Regions from separate parts of the Streptomyces sp. NBC_00158 genome, predicted to be linked through region 1. Evidence: riboswitches for the same ligand, from Rfam matches in the RefSeq annotation. Region 1 holds a riboswitch; each other region holds the start of a gene.
The links. Region 1 has a riboswitch for cobalamin ahead of OG553_RS10180 (ribonucleoside-diphosphate reductase subunit alpha). Riboswitches for the same ligand answer to the same signal wherever they lie in the genome.
Positions count from the first base shown of each region.

Region 2: linked by a shared signal. The riboswitch ahead of OG553_RS09120 (energy-coupling factor ABC transporter permease) and the one ahead of OG553_RS10180 (ribonucleoside-diphosphate reductase subunit alpha) in region 1 are both predicted to bind cobalamin.
Region 3: linked by a shared signal. The riboswitch ahead of OG553_RS33085 (acyl-CoA thioesterase) and the one ahead of OG553_RS10180 (ribonucleoside-diphosphate reductase subunit alpha) in region 1 are both predicted to bind cobalamin.

Region 1 is NZ_CP108161.1:2,300,309-2,304,503, forward strand. Features, by position in the region: gene OG553_RS10165 (CstA-like transporter-associated (seleno)protein) at 1-165, shown strand, start outside; gene OG553_RS10170 (Uma2 family endonuclease) at 220-804, opposite strand; gene OG553_RS10175 (GNAT family N-acetyltransferase) at 896-1,390, shown strand; cobalamin riboswitch at 1,410-1,544, shown strand; gene OG553_RS10180 (ribonucleoside-diphosphate reductase subunit alpha) at 1,689-4,085, shown strand; gene OG553_RS10185 (ribonucleotide-diphosphate reductase subunit beta) at 4,085-4,195, shown strand, end outside.
Region 2 is NZ_CP108161.1:2,061,386-2,065,580, reverse strand. Features, by position in the region: gene OG553_RS09135 (ATP-binding cassette domain-containing protein) at 1-2, opposite strand, end outside; gene cbiQ (cobalt ECF transporter T component CbiQ) at 1-742, opposite strand, end outside; gene OG553_RS09125 (energy-coupling factor ABC transporter substrate-binding protein) at 746-1,120, opposite strand; gene OG553_RS09120 (energy-coupling factor ABC transporter permease) at 1,120-1,818, opposite strand; cobalamin riboswitch at 1,847-2,073, opposite strand; gene OG553_RS09115 (flavodoxin family protein) at 2,205-2,924, shown strand; gene OG553_RS09110 (hypothetical protein) at 2,952-3,464, opposite strand; gene OG553_RS09105 (SsgA family sporulation/cell division regulator) at 3,557-3,967, opposite strand.
Region 3 is NZ_CP108161.1:7,226,076-7,230,270, forward strand. Features, by position in the region: gene OG553_RS33075 (FAD-binding oxidoreductase) at 554-1,864, shown strand; partial or broken gene OG553_RS33080 (2Fe-2S iron-sulfur cluster-binding protein) at 1,950-2,069, shown strand; gene OG553_RS33085 (acyl-CoA thioesterase) at 2,142-2,567, opposite strand; cobalamin riboswitch at 2,724-2,877, opposite strand; gene tsaD (tRNA (adenosine(37)-N6)-threonylcarbamoyltransferase complex transferase subunit TsaD) at 3,053-4,132, shown strand.

The DNA.
Region 1 (4,195 bases):
CGGTTCTACGTAAGGGAGTTCTCCGGCGAGGCCGCGTACGACCGCTACGTGGCGCACGCGCGCTCGCACGACCCGGACGCCGAGGTCCTGACCCGGCGCGCCTTCGAGCGGGCCCGCACCGACGCCCGCGAGGCGGACCCGCGCGAGGGCTTCCGCTGCTGCTGAACGGCCAGGAGGGCCCCGCCGGCGCTTCCGGCGGGGCCCTTCACGTGCTCCGAGTCAGCGCACCCAGTCCTTGAGGACATCGGTCTGGAGAGTGATGCCGACGGGCTCGGGGAGGGCGATCTCCGTGCCGTACGGCACGATGTGGATGCTCTTGTACTCGCGGCCGACGGGCTGGCTGTAGACGGAGACCTCACACTTGGCCCGGTCGATCAGCAGGTACACGGGGATTCCCGTCTCCGCATAGGCGCGGGGCGTCTCGACGTGATCCCGCCGACGGGTGTCGGCGTCCCACGAGGTCACCTCGACAGCCATGAGGACCGGCTCGGGTTCGGCCCAGTCGCCCTGGCCGACGAACGCGTCCTCGTGTGCCAGGACTCCATCCGGAATGGCGCGGCCCTGTCGGTACGGTTCCACCTTGATCCCCTGCCCCGGATGCATCCAGAGCTCCGGCCGGTACTGCAGGCAGATCCGGGTGAGCCACTGGACGATCCGCCCGTGGTCCGCGTCCGGCATGGCCTTGCTCCTGATGACCCCGTCGATGAATTCCAGCCGTGTCCCCACCCGCTCGCGGGCCGCTATGCGCGCCACGGCTTCGAAGTCCTCGGTCGTCATGTGGGGACGGTCAGTCATGAGGGTCATGCCTCGCTCGCCTTCCTCGACCGCCTTCCTCGACGGTGCCGTCTCCGACGATAGCGCCGACCACCGACACCCGTCCGGCACACTCGGCGGCATGGACTTCGAGATCAGAACGGCGAGGGAAGACGAGTACGGGCGGCTCGGGGAGATCACCGGAGCCGCCTACACCGGGGATGGGCTGCTGGACCTGAACGAGGACGACACCTACCTGAACGTCCTGCGCGACGTCGCCGGGCGGGCCGACGACGGGGAGGTGCTCGTCGCCGTGGAGGACGGCCGGGTGCTCGGCGGCGTGACGTTCGCCGCACCCGGCAGCCGGCTCGCGGACGTGGCCGGGCCGCGCGAGGCCGAGTTCCGGATGCTCGCGGTGGCCCCCGAGGCGCGCGGCAAGGGCGTCGGGGAGGCCCTCGTACGCGCCTGTGCCGAACGGGCCCGCGCCCTGGGCGTCACGGCCCTGGTGCTGTCGACCCAGCCGGCCATGCTGGGCGCCCAGCGGATCTACGGGCGACTGGGCTTCGTACGCACTCCCGAGCTCGACTGGTCACCCGTCCCGGCGCTGAAACTGCTGACCTACCGTCTGGAGCTGTAGCCGCGCCGACACAACATGTGGTGGGTCGCGCACGGGCGGCCCCCCACATGTATGCTCATCCTCGCTGTCGCCGCAGGGGAATCCGGTGCGAATCCGGAACTGTCCCGCAACGGTATGAAAAGTCCGAGGACCTGCCGACAGTGCGCCCGGATCGACCGAACCGGGTGCCGACACGTCCGGGCCTCGCGGTTGGGCCGGTGGACGCCATGTGGTGAGTACGCGATCCCGTCGCGCCCGCATGCGCCTCCCCCCGCCCCGATCCGCCGAAGACCGGGCCGAGCGAGGGAGAGCTCCCGCCGTGACCATCGCGCCTTCCGCACCGCGCGCCGAGTCCGTTTCTGGCGACACCACCGAAGGCCCGGGGGCCGCGCTGCTGCGTACTCTCACCGAGCTGACCGCCGACCTCCCCGACACCGACCCCGGCCGGATCGCCGCCGCCGCCCTGCGCGGCCGCAGCGCCACCGCCGACGAGGCCGAGCTGCGCGGGCTGGCCACCGAGGCCGCGGCGGGCCTGATCTCCGAGGACCCCGCCTACTCCCGGCTCGCCGCCCGCCTGCTGACGCTGGCCGTGGCCGACGAGGCCGCCGGCCAGGGCGCGACCTCCTTCGCCGAGTCCGTCGCCGTCGGCCACCGCGAGGGCCTGATCGCCGACCGCACCGCCGAGTTCGTCGCCGCCCACGCCGCCCGCCTGGACGCGCTGGTCGAGCACGCGCTCGCCGAGGGCGCCGACGACCGCTTCGGCTTCTTCGGCCTGCGCACCCTGCACAGCCGCTACCTGCTGCGCCACCCCATCACCCGCCAGGTGATCGAGACCCCGCAGTACTTCATGCTGCGCGTGGCCTGCGGCCTCGCCGAGGACCAGAGCGTCCAGGCCGTCGAGGAAGTCGCCTCGCTCTACACCTTGATGAGCCGGCTCGACTACCTGCCGTCCTCCCCCACGCTCTTCAACTCCGGCACCCGCCACCCGCAGATGTCCTCCTGCTACCTGCTGGACTCCCCGCTGGACGAGCTGGACTCGATCTACGACCGCTACCACCAGGTGGCGCGCCTGTCCAAGCACGCCGGCGGCATCGGCCTCTCGTACTCCCGCATCCGCGCCCGCGGTTCGCTGATCCGCGGCACCAACGGCCACTCCAACGGCATCGTGCCGTTCCTGAAGACCCTCGACGCCTCCGTCGCCGCCGTGAACCAGGGCGGCCGCCGCAAGGGTGCCGCCGCCGTCTACCTGGAAACCTGGCACGCGGACATCGAGGAGTTCCTGGAGCTCCGCGACAACACCGGCGAGGACCAGCGCCGTACGCACAACCTCAACCTCGCCCACTGGATCCCGGACGAGTTCATGCGCCGCGTGAACGCCGACGCCGACTGGTCGCTGTTCTCCCCGGCCGACGTCCCCGAGCTGGTCGACCTGTACGGCGACGAGTTCGACGCCGCCTACGTCAAGGCGGAGGCGGCCGGCCTCGCCAAGAAGACCATGCCGGCCCGCGACCTGTACGGCCGCATGATGCGCACCCTCGCGCAGACCGGCCAGGGCTGGATGACCTTCAAGGACGCCTCCAACCGGACCGCGAACCAGACCGCGCTGCCCGGCACCGTCGTCCACTCCTCCAACCTCTGCACCGAGATCATCGAGGTCACCAACGACGCCGAGACGGCCGTCTGCAACCTCGGTTCGGTCAACCTCGGCGCCTTCGTCGCCGACGGCGACATGGACTGGGAGCGCCTGGACGAGACCGTCCGCACGGCCGTGACCTTCCTCGACCGCGTCGTGGACATCAACTTCTACCCGACCGAGCAGGCCGGCCGCTCCAACGCCAAGTGGCGTCCGGTGGGCCTGGGCGCGATGGGCCTCCAGGACGTCTTCTTCAAGCTGCGCCTGCCCTTCGACTCGGCCGCCGCCAAGGCCCTGTCCACGAAGATCGCCGAGCGGATCATGCTGGCCGCGTACGAGGCCTCCTGCGACCTCGCCGAGCGCTCCGGCCCGCTCCCGGCCTGGGCCGAGACCCGCACCGCCCAGGGCGTCCTGCACCCGGACCACTACGAGACCGAGCGCCACTGGCCCGAGCGCTGGGACGCCCTGCGCGCCCGCGTCGCGGAGACCGGCATGCGCAACTCCCTGCTCCTCGCCATCGCCCCGACGGCGACGATCGCCTCGATCGCGGGCGTCTACGAGTGCATCGAGCCGCAGGTCTCCAACCTCTTCAAGCGCGAGACCCTCAGTGGCGAGTTCCTCCAGGTCAACGGCTACCTGGTCGAGGACCTCAAGCAGCTCGGCGTGTGGGACGCGCAGACCCGCGAGGCCCTGCGCGACTCCTCCGGCTCCGTCCAGGGCTTCGGCTGGATCCCGGCCGAGATCCGCGAGCTGTACCGCACGGCGTGGGAGATCCCGCAGCGCGGCCTGATCGACATGGCGGCGGCCCGTACGCCGTACCTGGACCAGAGCCAGTCGCTGAACCTGTTCCTGGAGACGCCCACCATCGGCAAGCTCAGCTCGATGTACGCGTACGCCTGGAAGCAGGGTCTGAAGACCACGTACTACCTGCGCTCGCGCCCGGCGACGAAGATCGCCCGCGCCGCGTCCGGCGCCGCCGCCGTCCCGGCCGCCACCACCCCGGCCCAGCTGCCCCAGGCGCTCGACGCCGAGGCGCTGGCCTGCTCCCTTGAGAACCCCGAGTCCTGCGAGGCCTGCCAGTAATGAGCTCCACCGAGAAGAAGAACCTCCTCGACCCGGGCTTCGAGCTCACGCTCCGTCCGATGCGCTACCCGGACTTCTACGAGCGCTACCGGGACGCGATCAAGAACACC
Region 2 (4,195 bases), 240 kb from region 1:
ACAGCTCCTTCAGTACGAGGGTCCCCGCGACCAGGGCGGTCAGCAGGGCGGCGGACCCCGTCAGGAACCGCCAGGACAGCGTCGCTTCGGGCACGAGCACCCGCAGCGCGCCGTCGTATCCGCGCCCCGCCAGCCCCTCCTGGAGCCGGGCCGCACGGTCGAAGGCCCGGACGAACGAGGTCGCCGCGAGCCCGGCCAGCGAACGCCACACCGCCGCCCGGCCCGTCTGTCCGAGCCGGGCCGCCTGGGCGCGCCGGACCTGCGCCATCGAGTCCAGCAGCAGGAAGCCGATCCGGTACATCACCAGGGCCACGTCCACCACCGGCGCCGGCACCCCGGCCCGCACCAGCCGCGGCAGCACGTCCGAGACCGGTGTCGTGAAGGCGAACAGCAGCACCCCGAGCGAGGCCGCCGAGGTGCGCAGCAGCAGCTCCACCGCGTGCCGGGGGCCGTCCGGGGCCGGGGCGAGGAACCCGTCCGGGCCGCCCACCGACACCAGCAGCGGCAGCGCCCCGGTCACGCAGAAGCCCAGCGGGACCCGGAAGGCCCGCCACAGCTGCCGCCCGGCGACCCCGGCCGGCCCGAGCAGCACGGCGAGGGTCGCGGCGGCCACCAGCGGCCCGCCCGGCCAGGGCGGCAGGCACACCGCGGTGACGGTGAGCCCGAGACCCAGCAGGGCCTTCTCCAGGGGGTGGCGGCCCCGCCAGCGGCTGGAGTGGGCCGCCACGTCGATCGGCAGCACCGCCTACGACTCCCGGGCCGGGCGGTCCGGCCCGGCCTCCGCGGCCGCGGCCTCGGGGGCCGCAGCCTGGGCGAGGGCCTGCGCCGCGCCCTGGCGGCGGCCCTTGCGGATGCCGAAGTAGTAGGCGAGCACGCCCGCCCCGAGGGCCGCCTGGAGGGCGAACAGCGCGGACTCGACCTCGCCCGAGGGGGGCTCGTACAGCGGGGAGAACCAGGGCTCGTAGTCCGGCTTCAGCTCGGTGATGGCCGCCTCGGCCTGCGCGTCGGCGCCGGCGAACGGCTCCTCCTTGCCGTCGCCGAGGCCCAGCGCGAGCGGGATCACGGCCAGGGCCGCCACCAGGAGCAGCAGCAGGGAGTTGATCTTCGCGTTCCTGCTCATCAGAGGGCCGCCTCCGGCTCCGCCTGCTTGCCGCCGGTCAGCTTCGCGACCCCGAGCCGGACCAGGTCCGACTTGCTGGACTGCATCAGCAGCCGCATCACGAGCACCGTCAGCAGGCCCTCGCTGATCGCGAGCGGGATCTGGGTGAGGGCGAAGATGCCCGCGAACTTCTCCAGGGAGCCGAGGAAGCCGCTCGCCGGGTCGGGGAAGGCCAGCGCCAGCTGGACGGAGGTGACGCAGTAGGTGACCAGGTCGGCGAAGAACGCGCCGAAGAACACGGTCACCATCAGCGGCGCGCCGGACTTCCGCAGCAGCCGGTAGACGCCGTAGCCGGCCCAGGGTCCGGCGATGGCCATCGAGAAGACGTTGGCGCCCAGCGTGGTCAGCCCGCCGTGGGCCAGCAGCAGCGCCTGGAAGAGCAGGGTGATCGTGCCGAGCACCGCCATGATCGGCGGCCGGAAGAGGATGGCGCCGAGCCCCGTTCCCGTCGGGTGCGAACAACTGCCCGTCACGGAAGGGATCTTCAGGGCGGACAGCACGAACGTGAACGCCCCGGACGCCCCGAGCAGCAGCGTGCTCTCCGGGTTCGACCTGACCTCGCGGGTCAGCGCGCGGACGCCGTGGACGACGAAGGGGGCGGACGCGGCGCCCCAGGCGACCGCGTGCCATGGGGGCAGGAACCCCTCGGCTATATGCATGGGTTGGGAGACCTCTCCAGCACCTCGTGGATGGACGACGCGCCCCGGCCGGTCTCCTGGCTCACGGGTGCTGATGCCCTGGCTCCGCCTTCCCGGGCCCGTGCGGTCTCCCACGCGGGCCCAGTGGCTTCCCGCGGTGGGGGCACCTCCCGGACGGAGTCTGGGGGAGGGTGGAGCCGGACTTCCCGATCACAGTGGCGAGGGCCGCACCGGTTTTCCACCGGTTTCCCGAACACCAAGGCCAGACGACCCTAGTCGCCCGCACGGACCGTCACAACCCGGACCGATCCGGCCACCCGGCGCCCGCCCCGCCACCCGCCCCGCCGCGCACCCGGACGGGCCAGGCCCGCTGGCCGGCCCGCGCGGCGCCCGGCACGGTGGAGGACATGGCCGCCGACGACAGCCCCCGGTACGAGGACCTCTCCGCCGTCTACGTCAACTGCACCCTCAAACGCTCGCCCGAGACCAGCAACACGGAGGGACTGATCGCGCGGAGCCGGGCCGTCATGGAATCGGCCGGCGCCCGCACCTCGCTGATCCGCGCCGTCGACCACGACATCGCCACCGGCGTCTGGCCGGACATGACCGACCACGGCTGGGAGAGCGACCAGTGGCCGGTCCTCTACAGCCAGATCATGGACGCCGACATCCTGGTGCTGTGCGGCCCGATCTGGCTCGGGGACAACAGCTCCGTCATGAAGCGGGTCATCGAGCGGCTCTACGCCTGCTCCTCCCTGCTGAACGAGCAGGGCCAGTACGCCTACTACGGGCGCGTCGGCGGAGCGCTGATCACGGGCAACGAGGACGGCGTCAAGCACTGCGCGATGAACGTCCTCTACAGCCTCCAGCACCTCGGCTACGCGATCCCGCCCCAGGCCGACGCGGGCTGGATCGGCGAGGCCGGCCCCGGCCCCTCCTACCTGGACCCGGGCTCGGGCGGTCCCGAGAACGACTTCACCAACCGGAACACCACGTTCATGTCGTGGAACCTGATGCACCTGGCGGCGCTCCTCAAGCGCGCCGGGGGCATGCCGGCCCACGGCAACCAGCGCTCCCTCTGGGACGCCGGCTGCCGTTTCGACTTCCCCAACCCCGAGCACCGCTAGCCGGGCGGCTCCGGGGCCGTCATCGGGTCAGCAGGTGTTGGGGTGCGGGAAGTCCACCACGAGCCGCTCGGGCGAGTGCAGGACGGAGGTCTTCCAGGTCGGCTGGGTGTCGAAGGCGGCGCCGAAGGTCACGTACCCCTCGTAGTCGCCGGTCATGGCCATGCCCTTGAGCTTGCTGAGGTAGATCTTCTGGAGCCGGGGCCCCTGGTAGACGTTCTGCCCGGCGTCGTTGTGCCCGGCGGCCGGGTGCAGGCGGATCTCCAGGAAGTACTTCCCGGCCAGCGGGACGGGCTGTCCCGACCCGTCGTAGACGAGCTCGGACACGGGAGTGACGGTGACCGGGGGCACGTAGCCCTGGAGGTCGATCACGAGCCGGTCGTACGTGCAGTGCCCGCCCCAGCGGGCATTGACGACGAGCGGCGTCTGGGTGCGGGTGGTCGTGGTGGCTGCGGAGGCCGGCGACGCGGAGAGCGCGAGCCCGGCGGTGAGCAGGGCACCCGTGGCGATGGCCACGATCCGGCGGCGGTGCGGGTGACGCATGATGTCTCCCCGGTTCCGTGAGACGGGGACTTGCCTGTCATCTCATAAGACAGCGCCGGGCCGCGACCGGTTCCACGGGACCCCGCCCCGCGTCAGAACGTGAGCAGCGCGCTCAGCTCCGCGTCCAGGTCGTAGTGGCGCCGCTCCTGCCCGCGCGGCACCAGCTCCGTCATCCGCCGGCACAGCTCGCGCACGTCCTTGGCGCGGGCGGAGACCACGCAGCTCTGTTCGCCGTTGCTGAAGCCGAGCAGGACGCGCGGCTCCGAGCCGCTCCAGCGCGGCCACACCTGTATGTCGCCCTCGCCGGTGGCGGCGGTCTGCCCGTCGAGCAGCAGCTCCCGCGAGAACACCCACCGGGCGAGGTGCGTCCCGGCGCCCCGGAAGTCGACGGCCACCTCGTACGGGCGGTCCGTGCGGTAGACGAACCGGCCGGTCAGCGGCACGGACAGGGGGGCGGCTTCCAGCCTCAGCGGCAGGAGTCTCTGTTCGGTGATGGTGGCCATCGGCGGCTGCCTCTCGTCGCGCGTGGGGTCTTCCCGCGCCCCTCCCGGCACGCTATCCCCGGCCCGGGGCCGCGCCGCCGGGCCGAAGGTCCCGAGGCGCCGGGCCGCAGGGCCTCTTTTCGGCCACCGCGTGCACCGCGGGCCACGCGTCGCGGGCAGGCGCCGGGGGCACGCGCCACAGGCATGCGCCACAGGCATGCGTCACAGGCATGCGTCACAGGCATGCGA
Region 3 (4,195 bases), 4.9 Mb from region 1:
AACACGGAAGGAAGCCCGATGGAGCACCGCCATGCCCTCGCACTGGCCGGTTCCGTGGTGGCCGTCGGCGTTTCGGCGTCATCGCCCTGACGGCTCTCACCACGCAACCGCCGCCACGCGCGGCGACCGAGGGACCGCCCGGCCCCAGGATCGGGGCCCCCGCCACCCCCGCTCCCGTTCCGGCTCCCGTTCGTCTTCCCGCCCCGCCCGCCGCCCGCGCGCCGTACACGGGACCCCGCCCGCCGAGGCCCGCCCCGCCACCCGGCCGCACCCCACCGGCCACGAGCGCGACGACGTCCGCGGCAGGCCGAAGGAGGACGGACACGAGCGAGCCCGGAAGGCGCCGCACCGTCCGGCCGCAGACGGCAACGGCGGTGTCGCGGACAGCGGTGTGCGGGGCGAGCGTGACGGTGACTCTGCTCCTGATCGCGGCCTTCGCCGGGGCGGAGCGCGCCGAGGAAGCCGAACGGCAGCGGGTGGAGGACGCCTCCCGGCACGGGGGCCGGCAGCGGCCGGGGCGTTCACCCACCCGCACCTCACGAAGGGGAGGACGATGGATCCGCAGCTGTGGTGGTACGTGGCCCGGGCCAGCGGACTGACCGCCTGGTGGCTCCTCTCCGCGGCGGTGCTGTGGGGGCTGCTGCTCTCCACCCGGGTCATGGGCGGACGGCCCGCGCCCGGCCGGCTGCTGGTCCTGCACCGATGGCTGGCCGGTCTGGCGGTGTCCTTCACCGCCCTCCACCTCGCCGCGCTCGTGCTCGAACCCCGCTACGCCTTCGGCCGGACGGAGCTGCTCGTGCCGTTCGCCCGCGCGGCCAACCCGCTGGCGCAGGGCTGTGGTGTGGTCGCGGTCCACCTCCTGGTGGCCGTGCAGGTCACCTCGCTGCTCAGGGCCCGGCTGCCGGACCGGCTGTGGCGCTACCTGCACCGCACCGCCTGCGCGGTGTTCTGCCTGGCCGGGGTCCACACCTTCACCGCGGGCAGTGACGCCGGCGGTCCCCTCGTACGGGTGAGCGGCGGGCTGCTCGCGGCCGCCTTCGTGTTCCTCCTCGTCTACCGGCTCGTGGCCGGCCGCCGGACCGCCCGGACGGGCCCGGCGCCCGCCGCACCACGGACGGCCGCGGAGCAGCCCGCCGTGCCGCCCGGGCGGGGCGGCCCGTACGCGCTCACCATCGTCGAGGTCCGAAGGGAGACGCCCGACGCCGTCTCCGTGCTCTTCCGGGTCCCCGACGAACTCGTCGAGGCTTTCCGCTTCCGGCCCGGCCGGCACCTCACCCTCCACACCGTCCTCGACGGGTCGGAGGTCCGCCGCCCGTACTCGATCTGCAGCGGCCTCACCGACGGCGAACTGCGCGTGGCCGTCAAGGCGCAGCCGGGCGGACGGATGTCCCACTGGGTCAACACCCGCCTCAGGGCCGGTGACCGGGTCACGGCCGGCGTCCCGAACGGGCGGTTCGCCGTCGACCCGAACCCGCTGCGCGAGCGGCACGTGCTGGGCGTCGCCGCCGGCAGCGGCATCACCCCGATCCTCTCGATCGTCAAGAGCGTGCTGGCGGTCGAGCGGCGCAGCCGGTGCACGCTCGTCTACGGCAACCGCGACGCGGCCGGCTCACCGGGAGCACGTTCCGCCGGCCCGCGACGGCCCGCGGCATCACCGACGGCGTGGAATCGGCCTACCTGTGCGGCCCGGCGGACCTGGTCGACGGGATACGCGGGGCCCTCACCGACCTCGGCCTGCCGCCGGAACGCATCCACGGCGAACGCTTCGCGGCCGCCGCCGGAGCCCCGCCGGCGGACGCGGCCGGCCCGGCCGGCACCGGCCGGGTGCAGGCCCCGGCCGGCACCGCCCGGTCGGTCACCGTGATCGTCCGGGGCAGCGAGAGCACCGTCCCCCTCCGGCCCGCCGAAACCGTGCTCGACGCGGGGCTCCGCGCGGGGCTCGACCTCCCCACTCCTGCCGCGCGGGGTTCTGCGGCACCTGCCGGGCCCGCCGCAGCGGGGGCGGGGTCCGGCTCGACGACTGCGAGCTGACCGGGGAGGAGATCACGGAGGGCTTCGTCCTCGCCTGCCGGGCCCGCCCCCTCGCCGACGGGGTCACCATCGACTTCGACCAGGGCCGACGCCCGAGGAGCCGCGCGCCGTCAGTCCTCCAGCAGGCCCGGGACCGGGCGCGGGCGCCCTTCGGCGTCGACGGCGACGAAGCTCAGGCGGGCGTCGGCGACTTCGGTGGCGGGGGTGTTCGCGTTCCAGCGCTCCGCGGTGACCCGTACGGCGACCGTCATGGAGGTCCGCCCGGCGCGGTCCAGGGTGGCGTGGACGGTGAGGAGGTCGCCGGCGCGGGCGGGGGAGCGGAAGGTCATCCGGTCGACCGAGACCGTGACGGCGGGACCGTCGGCATGGCGGCCCGCTGCCGCGGCGGCCGCGTCGTCGATCAGCTTCATGACGACGCCGCCGTGAATGGTCCCGTAGAGGTTGGTGTCGTGGTCGCTCATGATGTGGGCGAGGGTCACACGGGAATCGGCCGGCGCCTTGTGGGCCCGGGTACCTGCGGTGATGTCCGTGGTCACGGATCTCTCCTTCGCGAGTCGTGTCGGGGCGGTCCCGGCGGACGGGTCGCGGACGCGGAGGAGCGGCGGGTCGCGCGGGGCGCCCGCTGCCGCCGACCCGCCCACGAGGTCACCGGGATGTCCGTACGCGGTTGGGTCCGCGTACGGGCAGCGGGCAGGTCTTCGGACTCGCGGGCACGCGGGCCACATGGGGCCGGCTCCTACTGGCCGTCGCTTCCCGGGACCGTCGTCCGGTCCCAGTGCGTATGACGGCGGTCGTTCCCGCTCACCGCTGCGGGGCAGTCCCGGATTCCCACCGGGTTCCCTCTTACGACGCATCCCGCCTGGCGGACGGGGGCGAACCAGCTGCACCCGCCACCCTAGGCCACGGCCCGGCCCGCTCGGGCGGGGCCCGGCCGTGACCCGCACCTCACCTCGCCGGTACCTTGTTGCACATCTATTGCAAGAGCGATTGTTGTGCGAAAGAGGTTGGCGTGGGCGCTCCGGTGGTGCTGGGCATCGAGTCCTCGTGTGATGAGACCGGGGTCGGGATCGTGTCCGGCGGGCGGCTGCTCGCGCACGTCGTCGCGTCCAGCATGGACGAGCACGCCCGGTTCGGCGGGGTCGTGCCGGAGATCGCCGCCCGGGCGCACCTCCAGGCGTTCAACCCGGTCGTCCGCGAGGCCCTGGACCGGGCGGGGCTGCGGGTGCGCGACCTCGATGCCGTCGCCGTCACCACCGGACCCGGGCTGGCGGGCGCGCTCCAGGTGGGGCTCGCCGGGGCCAAGACCCTCGCCTACGCGGCGGGGGTGCCGCTGTACGGGGTGCACCACCTTGCCGGGCACGTCGCCGCCGACACCCTGGAGCACGGGCCGCTGCCCGACCCCTGCGTGGTGCTGATCGTGTCGGGCGGCCACACCTCGCTGCTGCTCGTACGGGACCTCGTGCGCGACCCGATCCTGCACCTCGGGGACACCGTCGACGACGCGGCCGGCGAGTGCTTCGACAAGGTGGCCCGGGTGTTCGGGCTGCCCTACCCCGGCGGGCCCGCGATCGACCGCGCCGCCCGCGCCGGCGACCCGGGGGCGGTGGCCCTCCCGCGCCCGCTGACCGGGCCGCGCGACGACCCGTACGCCTTCTCCTTCTCCGGCCTGAAGACCGCCGCCGCGCGCTGGGCCGAACGCCACCGGCAGAGCGGCGAGGAGATCCCGCTCGCCGACGGGGCCGCCTCGCTCCAGGAGGCCGTCGCGGACGTCCTGACCCGCAAGGCGCTGGCCGCCTGCCGGGAGTACGGCGTAAACACCCTCGTGGTCGTGGGCGGCGTCGCGGCCAACTCGCGGGTACGGGCCCTCGCCGAGGAGCGCTGCGCGGCGGCCGGGATCGAACTGCGGGTGCCGCCGCTCACGCTGTGCACCGACAACGGGGCGATGATCGCCGCCGTCGGCGACCTGCTGGTGCGGGCCGGTGCCGACCCGGCGGGGCTGGACGTGTCCGTCGACCCGTCCGCCCCCCTGGAGTACGCGGCCCTGCACCCCGCGGACCGCCGGGCACCCGCTACGGCGCCCGCGGGTCGAGCCGCTCCGTGAGCGTGCCGTACAGCTCCGGGCGGCGGGTGCTACCCGGGGCGCGACCCCACCCCGGCCGCGGCG